DNA from 3 places in the Neptunomonas japonica JAMM 1380 genome. Region 1 is predicted to be linked to each of the others. Evidence: predicted binding sites of a transcription regulator. Region 1 holds the regulator's gene; each other region holds the start of a gene.

Region 1 (5,302 bases):
CACTCAAACAACCCCACATTACTTTAATGGCTGAGAATAGCCCTCGCTTAACTAGCGAAAGCCTTTCAGGCATTGCTTATGATAATATCGATCGCTTCGACCTTGTTGAACAAGTTATCGTCACGCATAATCCAACAAGCCCGATACCAAGTGTGTTAAGAACATCAAGCCTGAGTCTCTACCAAGCTCAAGGAACGGCAAAGACTAACGCGCCCGTGGAGATCACCCAGCAATCCAATATCACAACAGCTACGGGCATGATTATTAACTATAAAATGAATACATCGGAACTACTTTCTGATGTAAAAGGCACTTTCCATGCTAAATAACAGATCATTAATACAGCTCTTTCTGCTTATAAGTGCATTGTTCAGCTCATTTTGCTTTGCGCTCCCGACTGATCGAAAGCAGCCTATTCATATAAGTGCAGACAGTGCTCGCATTGACGACAACACAGGTACAACAACATACAAAGGCAATGTCCTGATGACCCAAGGCAGCATGGAGATTCGAGCAGCCAAGGTCGACCTATATCGAAAAAAGGATGATATTAACCTAATCATCGCCACGGGAAGCCCTGCCAACTTTCGCCAAAGGCCCTCAAAAGATCAGCCGATTACTAACGCATTTGGCGAAAAATTAGAATATAAAATTGCTGAACAAACCGTCACTATAACGGGCCAAGCACGCGTAGAACAAGATAGAGACACATTTAGCGGCGAGCGTATCGTTTACCAAATGAAAAAAGCCATCGTCAACGCATATAGTGGATCTGGGTCCTCGGGACAACGCGTTAAAATGATTATTCAGCCTAAGGCCAATTAGTACAGATGAACACTCTTCTTCAGGCTTTACATCTAGCAAAATCATACAAAAAGAGACAGGTAGTTCGCGATGTCTCCCTGGAAGTTAACAGCGGTGAAATCGTTGGACTTCTAGGTCCAAACGGTGCGGGAAAAACCACCTGTTTTTATATGATTGTGGGGTTAGTTAATACCGACAAAGGCGCTATACGTATCAATAGCGATGACGTCACACAACTACCGATGCATGAACGCGCCCGAAAAGGAATAGGCTACCTCCCACAGGAAGCATCCATTTTCCGCAAACTTAGCGTACAAGATAACCTGCTCGGCATACTAGAGATGCGAAAAGAACTCTCGACAGCGCAGCGTAACGAGAAGCTAGAAAGCCTCCTAAGCGAATTCCACATCACACACTTACGCGACAGCTTAGGCATGAGCCTATCTGGCGGCGAACGCCGGCGTGTAGAAATAGCCCGAGCGTTGGCCTCCGAACCTACCTTTATTCTATTAGACGAACCATTTGCCGGCGTTGATCCCATCTCTGTAAATGACATAAAACACACTATAAAACACCTACAATCCAAAGGTATTGGTATTTTAATTACTGACCATAATGTGAGAGAAACACTCGATATTTGTGAAAAAGCCTATATTGTTAGTGAAGGCGTTATTCTTGCTCAAGGAACACCAGAAGAGATACTTTCAAATGAACAAGTAAAAGCAGCCTACTTAGGACATACATTTACACTTTGAACATCACATTGTAAATTTCACATTCTAAGTTATATGAACTGCCCTATTGGAGTAACCTTGTAGTTATATGAAGCAATCATTGCAACTCAAAATGGGTCAGCACCTGACAATGACCCCTCAACTACAACAAGCTATTCGTTTGTTGCAGCTGTCGACACTCGACCTCCAACATGAAATACAGGAGGCACTGGACAGTAACCCGATGCTCGAAACGAGTGATGATTTCGATGAAACGCATCAACCCGAAGTACAGCAAGAAATAACCACTCCAAGTGAAGATAACAACCTCGCCCAATCCAGCACATCAAGCAACGAGAGCATAGAGAACTCAGCTGAAGATCAGTGGAGCGACAACATTCCCTCTGAACTCAGCACAGACTCCTCTTGGGAAGACACGTATCAAACAGGAACAAGCAGTAGCCAGCGAGATGATGATTCTTTTTTTGAATCTAACGACACGGCAGAAGAAACACTGCAAGACCACCTTAACTGGCAGTTAAATTTAACGCCAATGAGCCCGGCAGACCGCTTAATTGCTGAAGCAATTATTGACGGCATCGATAACGAAGGGTATTTGCGCTCCTCTACAGAAGAAATTCTTGAACACTTTAAAGAGAGCGAACCTACATTATTTGCCGAGTCTGAACTCGATGAAGTAGACGCAGTATTACACAGGATTCAACAGTTTGACCCTCCAGGCGTTGCCTCTCGTGATTTGGGTGAGTGCTTAAGCATTCAGTTGCGCCAATTACCACCAGACACGCCGCTGCTTCAACAAGCGCTTACATTATGCAAACAATACATACACTTGTTAGGAACACGGGATTATAAGCAGCTACTACGAAAACTGCGATTAAAAGAGCCTCAACTACAAGCTATTATTCTCTTAATACAATCACTAAACCCCTATCCCGGTTCTCATATTTCTAGCTCAAAAGCTGAATACGTTACCCCCGATGTATATGTAGAGAAATTCCAAGGGGTTTGGACGGTACGACTAAATCAAGACGCATCTCCCAACCTAAAAATTAACACGAGTTATGCCGACCTCATTCGTCGAGCTGACAGCAGCGCTGATAACACCTATCTTAAAAACCACTTACAAGAAGCTCGCTGGTTTATAAAAAGCCTACAAAGCCGTAATGAGACTCTACTAAAAGTATCTAGTCAGATTATTGAGCGCCAATCAGCGTTCTTGGAGCATGGTGATGAAGCCATGAAGCCAATGGTGTTACATGACATTGCAGAAGCAGTAGAAATGCATGAATCGACTATTTCTCGTGTTACCACACAAAAATATATGCACACTCCGCGCGGAATTTTTGAGTTAAAATATTTTTTTTCTAGTCATGTAAGCACCAATGACGGTGGCGCTGCGTCCTCTACAGCTATTCGCGCCGTCATTAAAAAAATGATTTCTGCTGAAAATACTGCAAAGCCGTTGAGTGATAACAAAATTGCCCAACTGTTAGACCAAGAAGGAATTAAAGTTGCAAGAAGGACTGTTGCAAAATACCGAGAAGCAATGGGCATTGCTCCTTCTAATGAAAGGAAGTGTCTGGTTTAATATTAAGTTATAACGACATGCGTCGTTTTAAAAGGAGATACCTATGCAAATCAATATTACAGGTCATCATGTAGAGCTTACTGAACCGCTTTCTGAGTATGTACATACTAAATTTGAGAAGCTTGAACGACATTTCGATAACATTACTAATGTACAAGTTACACTAAGCATAGACAAACAACGTCAAAAAGCTGAAGCGGATATGCACATCGCCGGCGGTGAAATTTTTGCCACAAGCGAACAAGATGATATGTATGCTGCTATTGATGGATTGATCGATAAACTAGATCGTCAGGTCATCAAACATAAAGAAAAACTAAAAGCCATAAGTAACTTTTAAAACTGAAATCACATGCCCATTCTGTCACTATTATCACCAGAGCGAGTTCTTCAAAATATTGAAGGAGGAAGCAAAAAACGTATCATTGAGCTTGTCAGTAAAATCATTGCTGAATCAAACAGTGATCTCTCAGCAGAAGCAGTATTTAGCGGCCTCATCGGCAGAGAACGCTTGGGCAGTACGGGCATAGGTGAAGGTGTGGCCATTCCACACTGTCGCCTTGCCAACGTCCAAACGGCCACTGGCGCACTTATATACTTATCCAAGCCCATTGATTTTGATGCGATCGATAATCGTCCTGTCGATTTATTATTTTTTCTATTAGTTCCCGAAGAAGCATGTGACGACCACTTAAGCACGCTCGGAAAGCTGGCCGAAGTATTCAGTCAGGAGGAGTTCCGGGACACATTAAGAAATACACATTCAAATGAGCAACTTTTAGACGTTGCTACTCAACTGTTTCGCATTTAGAGATGGATCTATGAAATTAGTGATCATTAGTGGGCGATCAGGCTCAGGAAAAAGTACAGCTCTACAAGCCCTCGAAGATGTTGGCTTCTATTGTATTGATAACCTTCCGGCCAAATTACTGCCAAACTTAATTGATCATATGTTAGAGGATGACGCACAGCTCAACCGTATTGCCGTGTGCATAGATGCTCGCAACCTATCAAGCAATCTCGAGAAATTGCCGAGCATCTGGCGAGATTTTAAAAAGCACCCTAAAATCACAGTTGAACTACTTTATGTTGATGCCTCTCACGACACACTATTAAAAAGATACAGCTCAACAAGACGACGCCACCCGATGGCAGAGTTAGTCAGTAACCTTCCTGACTCTATTGACTATGAACGCACATTATTAGAACCGATTGCTGATCTTGCTGATCTGCGAATAGACACAACACTACTATCTATTTACGAACTACGTGACATCATAAAACTCAGAATTTCTGAACGTAAAGAGCAGTCACTTTCTTTACAGTTTGAATCATTTGGTTTTAAACATGGCGTCCCTATGGATGTCGATATTGTTTTTGATATGCGTATTTTACCCAACCCATATTGGGTAGCTGAACTTAGAAAACACACAGGGCTCGACCAGCCGGTAATCGATTTTCTTAGCCAAGAAAGTGACGTAAACGCAATGATAAAGGATCTTCAAGAATACTTAGATAAATGGCTACCGCACTTCATGCAAAACAATCGTAGCTATGTCACCGTAGGGATCGGCTGCACCGGCGGCCAACATCGCTCAGTTTATGTCACTGAACAACTAGCTAGCCACTTTAAATCTTATATGGATAGTGTGAACATCAGGCATCGAGAGCTGCGCTGAGCGCTCGACACCATTACACAGAGGAAATAAAGCGCTATGCTTGAACTAAAAATCACCATCATTAACAAGCTCGGTTTACATGCGCGTGCTGCCGCCAAGCTCATTAATACGACTTCTAGGTTTTCTTCTGACGTACGTTTAGTTAAAGAAGGCCGCGAGGTTGATGGCAAGAGCATTATGTCAGTCATGATGCTGGCTGCTAGTAAGGGAACAGAACTCACTGTCATTGCCACGGGTAGCGACCAAGATGATGCGATTTCTGCCATTGAAGCTCTCATTAACAATCGCTTTGATGAAGATGAATAACCTCTGATTCACGCATAGCAACTACTGAATACAACTCATCTATCCGCTATACTACAGCAACATAAAATATTGTACCGTGCGTTTTCGCAGTTAAGGGTATTATGACTACTAATGACGAAACTACAGCACTGGACAAACTCAACCGGGCCCTGGACAGTGGCGCCTTTCAACAGGTGCGTTTTACTCTAAAC
Region 2 (5,302 bases), 1.8 Mb from region 1:
AAGCGGCGACACCCCTGTCAGGAATATTTTGAGTGCATTGACATATCGCGGATCTGAAATATTGGTTTGTCCGTTATTTTGTGAAAAAGCATCCAATATCGCGTACAGTTTCTTCTCTTTCTCAGCTTGATATTTCCAATAACTATCCATAGTCAAACGAAATGGGTCTTCCCATTTTGACCAGTCAGTAATTTTTATTCCCTCGAACTCTTCGTAAGGAAACGCTTCTTTACGATCTTGGTAGGAGAACTCCCAATCCAAATCGCGCGTCAGCAAACGATATTTATCTTTTAAATTGAGCTTTTTAGCAGCCATGTCGAAGTACCTTTTTTATTATTAGTTCCAGGTAAGGCTCAGTTGATCATCTTCTTCGTCAACATTTCCACCCAGCGTAATTAGGTTCAAATGAAGCTCCTGAACATCCCACTCACGCCCTAGTTTTTCTTCCACCGTTTCACGCTTAACCACTAAAGAGTCTTCATTTTCAATGCGAATCATGGCCGGCATATGGATAACCGTTACGTCTGGATTATCCTCTTCAATAGCTTCCACGATGTAGCGTGATACATCATTATCTTGTAGTGCTATATAGACTTTTGACATGTAGAAACCCCTTACTTAATACCGGCCTTAGCCAATCGTTTATCCATAACCGAAAGCGCATCAGTCAATGCTTTTTCACTCAGCATTTCATTACAAAGAGGTGCAAATGCTTCGGCAGCCTTACCGCGCCACTTAGTAACCCAGCCAGAAATTAATAGCTGATTTTCGTCGGATTCTACCGCGGCCACTTTAATCACAGCGTCAACCCAGCGAGCGGTATCCTTATGCCAAACCCGCATAAACTCAGTCAACATCGCTACATCCTGCCCACCATTTTCAGCTAGTTTTTCATCCCACTGCTCATACACAAGATTGGCAACCAAATTATCGATGACAAAGTCCTGAGCGATCAGTAATTCAAACCAGTCTTTAGTCACCAACATCTCTTCACAAATAGCACGAACACCTTGCCAAATATCAGCAGACATCCATTGTGTTTTAGCCTCTACAAGCGAATCACCACTATTGCCATCTAGAATCAAACCTATACGAGATAGGTACTGAGCCATCCCAAGACGGTCCATACCATCAAACATCAGCGCCTGAGTAATCGCGGTTCCATATCCATAAGCAGCACCATAAACATTGTTTAAGTTGGCGGTATGCTCAACATGGCGAAACGGCACTAAAAAACGAATTAGACTGGCACGTAACTCTTCGCTAAGGTGGTCTGCAAGATTACGCTTTTCAAAAAAAGCATAATTGTTTTCAGCAGCCTCTTGCATTTTTGCGCGTTGCTGCACGTACGAGCCATAGTAAAATTGGCGTGGATCCTTGAAGGCATACCAATCATTCATCTGAATATCGGTACGACGCGGATCGTTGAGCTCTAAGTCAGGTTGCCACAAAGGACGATAATGGAAGTTAGTTTCTGATTGAACGTCATACGTAGCTTCCTGATAGCGAGTGGCTGGTTTGTCACCGAAACGGCGCTCTATATGCGCAAAGGTATGACGAACCGGCTCCAGCATCGAAGTTTTGATTTCAATGGTCATCGAACTTTTCCCAGCTGATAGTTACTGTTATGAAGGAGATTGAGCATGATTACTTGCCATGAGCGTATCTTCGCCGTAACGCCACTTTTTACTTTCGGCATCTACAATGGCGATCTGCTCATTGCTCATATGAACGACTGAATTACTCTTACAAAAAGCCTCAAACGCAAGCCGTGGCAATACAAGTTCAACGAACAATTCTGGAGCACCAATAGCAAAGTCGAATTCGACAAAAGGAACATCAGGGTTGCTGTGCACACGTACATACTTCTCTAATTGTTCAAACGAAGAGCCAATTTTTTTGTTATTAGTCACAAGTATTGATTTGCTCATTACGAATAGCCCCTGTGGCATTAATCATCTCACTAGAACCTAGAGCAACCGTTGTGCCATAATTTAATAACAACCTTATTTAAAAGAACCAATAAATATAACTATTTGTTTAATAAAGAAAATAAAATAAAATAATAAAAAACAACTGAAGTAAGTCAACGCCAGATATGAGTTCATCAATATTTACTCATCTCAGCAAATGATTAAAAAACCACCTTGCTCATTTGATCATTTGATCACTCACAACGCCTAGAAAGAGAAAAATTAAAACACGCGGTCAAATCGAATTAGCAAGACCGAGAGCTTATGACTTGATTAAAAACCATTCGACAATCATCAAGAAAATACTCCATAATAATTTCCATACAGTCTAAGTTGGTATAAAAATAATAATGTCTAAACAACCTGAACTTCAGTTTCCCGGCAGTGAGGATCTCCTGTCACAACTTCACTTTGATCATGAAAACGGAAAAATCTGGTTTAATGAGCAAAGGATGTTATTGATTCACGCAAGCGTGATGGGCTTACTACGAAAAGAACTTATTGAGACCTTAGGTGTTCAAAGAGCACGAGGTTTTTTAATGCGGTTTGGCTACCACTCTGGTTGGAAAGATGCTGAGCTTGTTAGCAAGATAAGACCGGATTTGTCAAAAAAGCAGTCTTTCTACATGGGGCCGCAATTACACATCATAAAAGGCATGGTGAATGTCAAACCTACTTCTCTTGATTTCGATCTAGATAGCGGCACGTTTGACGGAGAATTCGACTGGTTCGACTCTTATGAAGCAGAAATCCACCTCCAGGAATGCGGTATTTCAGAGGACCCTATTTGCTGGACACTGATCGGATATGCCAGTGGATATACTACTTACTATATGGGGCGCCAAATCATCTTTAAGGAGTCAATGTGCAAAGGTGCTGGTGCGGATCATTGCCATATCATTGGAAAGCCTGTTGAAGAGTGGGAAGACTCTGTTGAGCTTGAAAGCATGCTGCTCCCTGACCCTATCGCCGAAGAACTATTTTCATTACAAAGCCAACTAAGTGAGCTTCGTGCTAACTTTGGCAACAGCGAAAAAGAGGGAGATTCATTACTCAACTCAGTGGGTCAATCATCAACTTTTCGAAATGCCTGCCAACTAATTCACAAAGCATCAACTAGCAAAGTCACTGTATTACTGCAGGGTGAAACCGGCGTAGGTAAAGAAATATTTGCCCGCGGACTCCATCAAAGTTCGGATCGCTCCGATAAACCTTTTATAGCGGTTAATTGTGCCTGTATTTCACCAGACCTTATCGAGGCCGAACTATTTGGTGTAGAGAAAGGCGCCTTTACTGGTGCTACACAATCTCGCGAAGGGCGCTTTGAACGTGCGAACGGAGGCACTCTTTTTCTTGATGAAGTTGTTGATCTTTCAGCTCGCGCGCAAGCCTCTTTGCTTAGAGTTCTACAAGAAAGCGAGCTAGAAAGAGTGGGTGATAACCGTACCCGCTTTATTGATGTGAGAGTAGTTGCTGCGGCCAACATCAATTTAGAAAAAGCAGTACAAGATGGTGTGTTTCGTGAAGACCTTTACTATCGTCTTAATATTTATCCAGTACACATCCCTCCCCTGCGTGAACGCGGTGAAGATATCCCGTTACTGATCAATCACTTTTTAGAGAAGTATCATAACTTCTACAACAAGAGAACGCTGGGTGTTTCAGATATGGCTATGCAAGCATTGATGGAATACAAGTGGCCGGGCAATATTCGTGAATTGGAAAATATGATAGAACGCGGTGTAATCCTCAGTGAAAACAATCACACTATTGGCTTAGATTCATTTTTCCCCTCATTATCAGAGCCCAGCCATCCACTTAATATCATGAGTAAACGTGCTCTAGATGCATCACCTCAAATAACGAATAGCGAGACGGATAACTCCAAAAGCAACTCTTACAAGAGCATCTGTAAAGAGCTATTAAATAATAGTGTAAATCTTGATGAGTTTGAGTCGGCTCTGTTATTAGAGGCGATGGAGCAATCCCAAGGAAATATTTCAAAAGCGGCACGTTTACTAGGAATAACTCGCCCGCAACTCGCCTACCGATTAAAAAAACTGGAAAGTTAAACTATCAGTAAAAGTCATTTTATTTTTTAAAGTGACCTTTCTACTATTTAAGCAAGACACCTAAACTCCCTTCAGGAAGCTTCTCTAAAGACACTTTACTGCAAGCCTTAAGCAAGATGAGTTTTTTAGTTTCCAATTCATTCAATGTCATGCGCTCTGCCAAACGTAGATACCGTGTCACCATTTTAAGGCGCTCTTCTCGACGGGTGGATTCTTGTTTTGCAGATTCTAGAAATAACTGCGCTAAGTTAAGCAATGCCCGTGAGTTTTTGGGATCATTTTCAATGGCTAAACCAAAGTAACGAATTGCCTGAGGAACCTTGTCTGCAAGGTAATGCTTAACACCTAAGCGATTCACTCGAATACTCATTTCTGGGTCATGCGTATGCCCCTTAGGCTTATCCTTCTCTGGAGCGGGTCGCTCCTCGAGAATAGGTAAACGGTCGCCTATTATATCCAACAACTCTCTTTGCAAATCTAGCGATTGATCAAGCTGCCCTGCAAGCTTAGATGCCTCACCCATGTAGCGGTTTGCATCATCCTCATTGCCCATATCACTACTTAACTGACTGCGTAAGAGCGCAGCCTTAACCTTAAGGGCTTTATCTTTGGGGTACTGGTAACTTGCAGTATTTAGCAATTCATCAAATTGCCCCTGAAGGCCTACTTGCTCACTTTCAGGAAGCTCTGCCATTTCTAATCGACGAATGTTAGCTAAACGTAAGAAGGGCTCAGGGGAGCTATAACAACTATCTCGTCCTAATGAGATAGACTTCCGGTATGCTCCTTCAGCCAACTCTAATGTTTTTGTATAAACTGCAACCCTGCCAAGTTCCATTTGCCTTAACAGACTTAGTGGGGATTTTTGAGTAGCATCTTTTAATGTATCTTGCACGGGAATTAGTTCACCCTCATGCTCATACAATTTAGCGAGTAAATCATAAGCAGATAAAAAAAGCGGAAACTTCGCGACAAGCTTAATGAGCAGAGGTTTTGCAATAGAGTATTTACCTTGCCCCATACAGGCTTGTGCAAGACATAAGCCACTCTCTTTTTCTTTATGATGCGTAAAGCGCTGCTTAAAAAAACGTTCGGCTTCTTCAAAACGATTTAGTTGTAGCAGCAACTTTCCTTTCGTCATCTGTACGTAATCATAATCACTTCCAGATAACTCAATTTGATCACAAGCTTTAACCGCCATATCTAGCTGACCGCGCTCCACAAGCGCATCCACTTCGCGTAACGCATCCTTACGAA
Region 3 (5,302 bases), 590 kb from region 1:
TGGCATAATACCCGCATGGGGCAACTCTATTGTCATAACAGGAATTTTTTTTACAAACCAAGCATAGTTACCCAAAGATCCTGGATAGGTGCCTAATTGGCGCAAGTAAAGAGGTCCTAATTTTTTGGGTGGCTTTAAACTGCTACCATCAAAATCTAAAATTCCGTGAGGGGCATGCACTGATACAATAACATCCGGACGATATTCCTCTATCAACTGATGAACAACTTGGGATTCCGGCTCACTAAGGGGCGCCTTCCCTGGGTAGTAACGAGATCTTTCACGTGCTTTTTTCTTCCAATGCGCCAATGGCTCCGGAAAACCTGATGCTGGAATAAAATTACGATTCAAATCTACTTTATTAAAATTGACGCGTGAAGAGCGCGATCGCAACAAGCCATCAGGGTTAGCCAATGGAAGAAAATGCCAATCATAAGCACCGCTATGATGCTTATGTAGTGTATTCAACCACTTGAAGGTCACACTAACACTGGAGTATTCATCGCCATGAATACCGCCAATAAAGAGAACCTTAGGTGCATCACTACGCATCGCAGGAAAATGCTTTTCCAGAATAGCCAAGCCTCCAACTGAATAAAATCGAGGCTCATCAAACGCTAATTTATTACACTCACGCACAGACACGCTAGAAAGTTTACGGCCAATTTTCCCGCACAATAACTGCACATCCGTTTTAATATCTTTATGTGTATTGGGTTGTACGCTGGTTGTCGCAAACGATAGTGCAGGTAACACACATAAAAAATTCGCGAGAAACAAAAAACGATTTTTGATCAAGGGAAAAGTTCACCGATAGTAATAGAGATGACAGTATAAAAGAGTGTAGCTCACTATAAAAAATGATTCCTCACTTCAAATAGCACTTTTATAACCGTGCTGGCGCCATGCTTCATAAACCACAATGGCGCACGCATTGGAAAGATTCAAGCTTCGACTGCCATCACACATCGGCAATTTAACACACTGCTCAACCGGCAAGCTATCTCTTACATCTTCCGGTAGGCCACGGGTTTCAGGGCCAAATAAAAGCACATCTCCCTCAGAAAAACTGACTTCACTGTGGAAGCTTTGCCCTTTAGTTGTCAGTGCCCACACTTTAGGAGAGCCCAGTTCGTTCAAGCACTCTTGGAGAGAGTCATGGACACGCATCGCTGCAAACTCATGATAATCAAGCCCAGCTCGCCGTAGTTTTTTATCATCAAGCTCAAAACCTAAAGGCTTAATTAGGTGCAAGTGGAACCCTGTATTAGCACATAGACGGATAATATTGCCCGTATTAGGCGGTATTTCAGGCTCAAAAAGAACAACATGCAGCATAATGCTTCTCGTTAAAATAGATCAGTTAACATTATACCGTCATACACTCAAAATCACTCCTCTTCTGTACTTTCAACAACTAGTTTGAGGTCTTTAATTTTCCGTGTCAGCGTATTACGCCCCCAACCTAACAATACTGCTGCGTCTCGCCTCCTCCCAGCGGTATGTTTTAATGCTGTTTCAATCATTATTTTTTCAAATGCAGGCATTGCTGCATCAATAACCCCTTGCTTGCCGGCACTCAATTGCTGATCAACCCAATTACGTAAAGCGTGCTCCCAATTAGAGGTAATCACTTCAGCAGCCCCTTGCTGCTCGGCCAATTCAGGAGGCATGTCGGAAACCAATACTTCTCGTCCAGACGCCATAACCGTCAGCCAGCGACAGGTGTTTTCTAGTTGCCGAACATTACCAGGCCACGCCAAATCACACATAAACGCCTCGGTTTCAGGCTTTAAAACCTTTGCCTCAACGTTGAGCTCTTCTGCTGAACGCACCAGAAAGTGTCTAGCCAAGCGCGGTATATCTTCTTTGCGCTCAAACAGTTGCGGAATATGAATACGAATGACATTTAGACGATGAAATAAATCTTCACGAAACCGCCCTTCTTGGACCAAGCCCTCAAGGTCCTGATGGGTTGCAGCAATAATACGCACATCAACTTTAACAGCGGTATGCCCACCTACTCGATAAAACTCACCATCAGCCAGCACTCGCAGCAAACGGGTCTGAGTCTCGGCCGGCATGTCTCCAATTTCATCTAGAAATAATGTGCCACCATCAGCTTGTTCAAACCGTCCATGACGAGCCGCCGCCGCTCCTGTAAAAGCGCCTTTTTCATGACCAAAAAGCTCCGACTCTATCAAATCTTTTGGGATCGCTGCCATATTAAGCGCTATAAAAGATGAAGAGGATCTCGGGCTATGCTTATGCAAAGCATGAGCGACCAGCTCTTTGCCTGTTCCCGACTTTCCGTTTATCAAGACCGTTATATTCGATTGAGATAAACGTCCAATAGCCCTGAACACCTCCTGCATAGCAGGTGCCTCGCCAATAATCTCAGCAGTGTCTAGCGCAACAGGTTCAGCACTTTCTTGTCTTTGCTCAAACGCATGCTCAACAGCTCTTGTTACTAAAGCAACCGCATCATCAACGTCAAAGGGCTTAGGCAAGTACTCAAACGCACCACCTTGATAAGAGGCGACAGCGCTATCCAAATCAGAGTGTGCGGTCATAATGATGATAGGCATCTGCGGATGTATTTTTTGTATGCGCTCAAGTAGCTGTAAACCATCGATACCTGGCATACGAATATCACTAATGACAGCATCAGGAGTGCTCTTTTCAAGCTGCTTCAATACGTCATCCGCTTTTTCAAATACTTGTGTCTCAATACCAACCTGACTTAATGCTCTTTCGAGCACCCAGCGGATGGAACGGTCATCATCTACTATCCATACTTTACCGGGCATTTTCATTACTTAACTCCAAGGGAATATTGAGTGAAAAACGTGTACACCCGGGCTCACTGCTACACTCAATTAGCCCATGATGTTGATTAATGATGGATTGCGCTATAGACAACCCCAACCCCGAGCCATCTGCTCGACCGCTGATCATCGGATAGAAAACTGTATTAAGTATGTCTGTGGGTATCCCTGGACCATTATCAATAATATCAAGGCAGCACACTAATCTATGCCGCTCAGAACCCAACGTCACCTGACGCTTTGCTCGAGTTCGAAGAAAAATCTCTGGTGCTTCAACCTCATTTTCTTGTAATGCCTGCATCGCATTTCTTACAACATTCAATACCGCTTGAATAATTCTCTCTGAATCCCCCGTAAATTCAGGAATACTCGGGTCATAATCCCTTCTCAGGGCCAGCTTACCAGCGCATTCTGCATTCACTAATGCACAGACTCTCTCGAGCACTGCATGGATATTTACTTGCTCTTGCTTGGGAAGCTGATGTGAGCCCAATAATCGATCAACCAGATTCCTTAACCGGTCAACCTCTTCGATAATGATATGCGTATATTCATGTAACGCTTCATCTTCTAATTCTCTTTCGAGCAACTGTGCCGCCCCTCGAATACCCCCTAGAGGGTTCTTTATCTCATGCGCCATTCCTCTCACTAAATTCCGAGTAGCGGCATGGTGTGATAACAACTCCTCTTCGCGCTCGATTCGCAGCAGACGATCTCTTGCTTGGATCTCAATTAGCAACATAGGACTATGCTGCAATGGTAAAGGATTAACACTGTAATCAACTGTGAGCTCATGACCACTCATCGTAAGAAGTTTTGCTTCACGACGCGTGTATGGGTGGCCAGAGTGGATTGATTTCTTTAGTACTGCCAGCTCATCAGAATCATTAGTAAGCCACTGCTCAACACCGTAATTTCTCAAACGCTTGGCTGTCGCTTCCAGCAGCATTTCTGCAGCAGGGTTCATATAATCGATACACAGCTTCTCATCCAACAGAATCACACTGGTAGATAGGTTTTCTAAAGTTTGCTTATGTGTTTGTTTTCGAAACATCCGCGCGACCACCTAATACGTTGTTAAGCACAATGCAAAATAAGCGCCAACTTATAAAAATATTCTTTTATAACCAGAAAGCGCTAACAACACGCCTAAAGAGATACAAGCAAAGACTAGTTATGCGTATACCACTATAGCACCACTTCCAAACGCACCAATATAGTGCACCACTACTTTATTAGTGCGTTATTCTTACTCATTACAGTAAATACCAGGCAAAAAAAAACCTCCCGAAGGAGGTTTCTTTAAACAATCTCAATTAGCAAGAGTAGTACAAGTCATACTCTACAGGGTGAGTTGTCTGGTTTACTTTATCTACTTCTGCCTGCTTCACTTCAATGTATGCATCAAGCATATCATCAGTAAATACGTTGCCGCGTGTCAGGAATTCACGGTCAGCATCTAGCTCAGCCAATGCTTCAGCTAAAGAACCACAAACTTGTGGAATCTCTGCTGCTTCTTCTGGAGGAAGGTCATACAGATCTTTATCTGCAGCATCGCCAGGATGAATCTTGTTCTGAATACCGTCAAGACCAGCCATCATCAGTGCTGCGAAGCACAAGTATGGGTTAGCAATTGGATCAGGAAAACGAGTTTCGATACGACGTGCTTTAGCAGTAGTCACATAAGGAATACGGATAGAAGCCGAACGGTTACGAGCCGAATAAGCCAGCATTACAGGCGCTTCAAAATGAGGAACCAAGCGCTTATAAGAGTTCGTACCTGGATTAGTCAGTGCACAAAGCGCTTTAGCGTGCTTAATGATACCACCGATGTAGAACAAAGCGGTCTCACTCATACCTGCATAAGCGTCACCAGCAAAGATGTTTACACCATCTTTAGACAAAGACTGATGAACATGCATACCAGAACCGTTATCACCAACAATTGGCTTAGGCATGAAAGTCGCCGTTTTACCATACGCATGAGCAACATTATGTACGCAGTATTTTAAAACCTGGACTTCATCTGCTTTATTTACTAGCGTGTTAGCACCAACACCAATTTCACACTGACCAGCCGTCGCTACTTCATGGTGATGAACTTCAACATCCAATCCCATAGCCGTCATTGCATTACACATGTTTGCACGTAGGTCATGTAGAGAATCAACAGGAGGAACAGGGAAGTAACCACCCTTAACACGTGGACGGTGACCTGTATTACCACCTTCATACTTGTTGTTCGTAGACCATGCAGCTTCTTCAGAAGTAATAGTGTAACCACAACCACTCATTTCATTATGGAAATGAACTTCATCAAATACGAAGAACTCAGGCTCAGGGCCAAACATTGCTGTATCAGCGATACCGGTAGACTTTAGATACTCTTCAGCACGGCGAGCAACAGAACGAGGATCACGCTCATAACCCTGACCCGTTACCGGCTCAACGATATCACAACGGACAATAACAGT

Evidence for each region. Region 1 encodes sigma-54, which starts transcription at its own class of promoters, with help from an activator protein. Its sites were predicted from a motif close to TGGCACNNNNNTTGCTNT; they were not measured.
Region 2: NEJAP_RS03385 (phenol hydroxylase subunit) is a predicted target of sigma-54. The motif match lies at 1,973-1,990, and genes of this name have one in related genera.
Region 3: glnL (nitrogen regulation protein NR(II)) is a predicted target of sigma-54. The motif match lies at 3,914-3,931, and genes of this name have one in related genera.

Annotation. Positions count from the first base shown of each region.
Region 1 is NZ_AP014546.1:3,062,826-3,068,127, forward strand. Features, by position in the region: gene lptC (LPS export ABC transporter periplasmic protein LptC) at 1-329, shown strand, start outside; gene lptA (lipopolysaccharide transport periplasmic protein LptA) at 319-825, shown strand; gene lptB (LPS export ABC transporter ATP-binding protein) at 831-1,559, shown strand; gene NEJAP_RS14345 (RNA polymerase factor sigma-54) at 1,627-3,126, shown strand; gene hpf (ribosome hibernation promoting factor) at 3,170-3,466, shown strand; gene ptsN (PTS IIA-like nitrogen regulatory protein PtsN) at 3,479-3,937, shown strand; gene rapZ (RNase adapter RapZ) at 3,948-4,805, shown strand; gene NEJAP_RS14365 (HPr family phosphocarrier protein) at 4,842-5,111, shown strand; gene mgtE (magnesium transporter) at 5,213-5,302, shown strand, end outside.
Region 2 is NZ_AP014546.1:743,360-748,661, reverse strand. Features, by position in the region: gene NEJAP_RS03400 (aromatic/alkene/methane monooxygenase hydroxylase/oxygenase subunit alpha) at 1-315, opposite strand, end outside; gene NEJAP_RS03395 (MmoB/DmpM family protein) at 337-603, opposite strand; gene NEJAP_RS03390 (aromatic/alkene monooxygenase hydroxylase subunit beta) at 615-1,598, opposite strand; gene NEJAP_RS03385 (phenol hydroxylase subunit) at 1,626-1,931, opposite strand; gene NEJAP_RS03380 (sigma-54-dependent Fis family transcriptional regulator) at 2,324-4,045, shown strand; gene NEJAP_RS03375 (response regulator) at 4,089-5,302, opposite strand, start outside.
Region 3 is NZ_AP014546.1:3,656,977-3,662,278, forward strand. Features, by position in the region: gene NEJAP_RS17220 (M14 family zinc carboxypeptidase) at 1-798, opposite strand, end outside; gene trmL (tRNA (uridine(34)/cytosine(34)/5-carboxymethylaminomethyluridine(34)-2'-O)-methyltransferase TrmL) at 874-1,338, opposite strand; gene glnG (nitrogen regulation protein NR(I)) at 1,392-2,816, opposite strand; gene glnL (nitrogen regulation protein NR(II)) at 2,800-3,882, opposite strand; gene glnA (glutamate--ammonia ligase) at 4,145-5,302, opposite strand, start outside.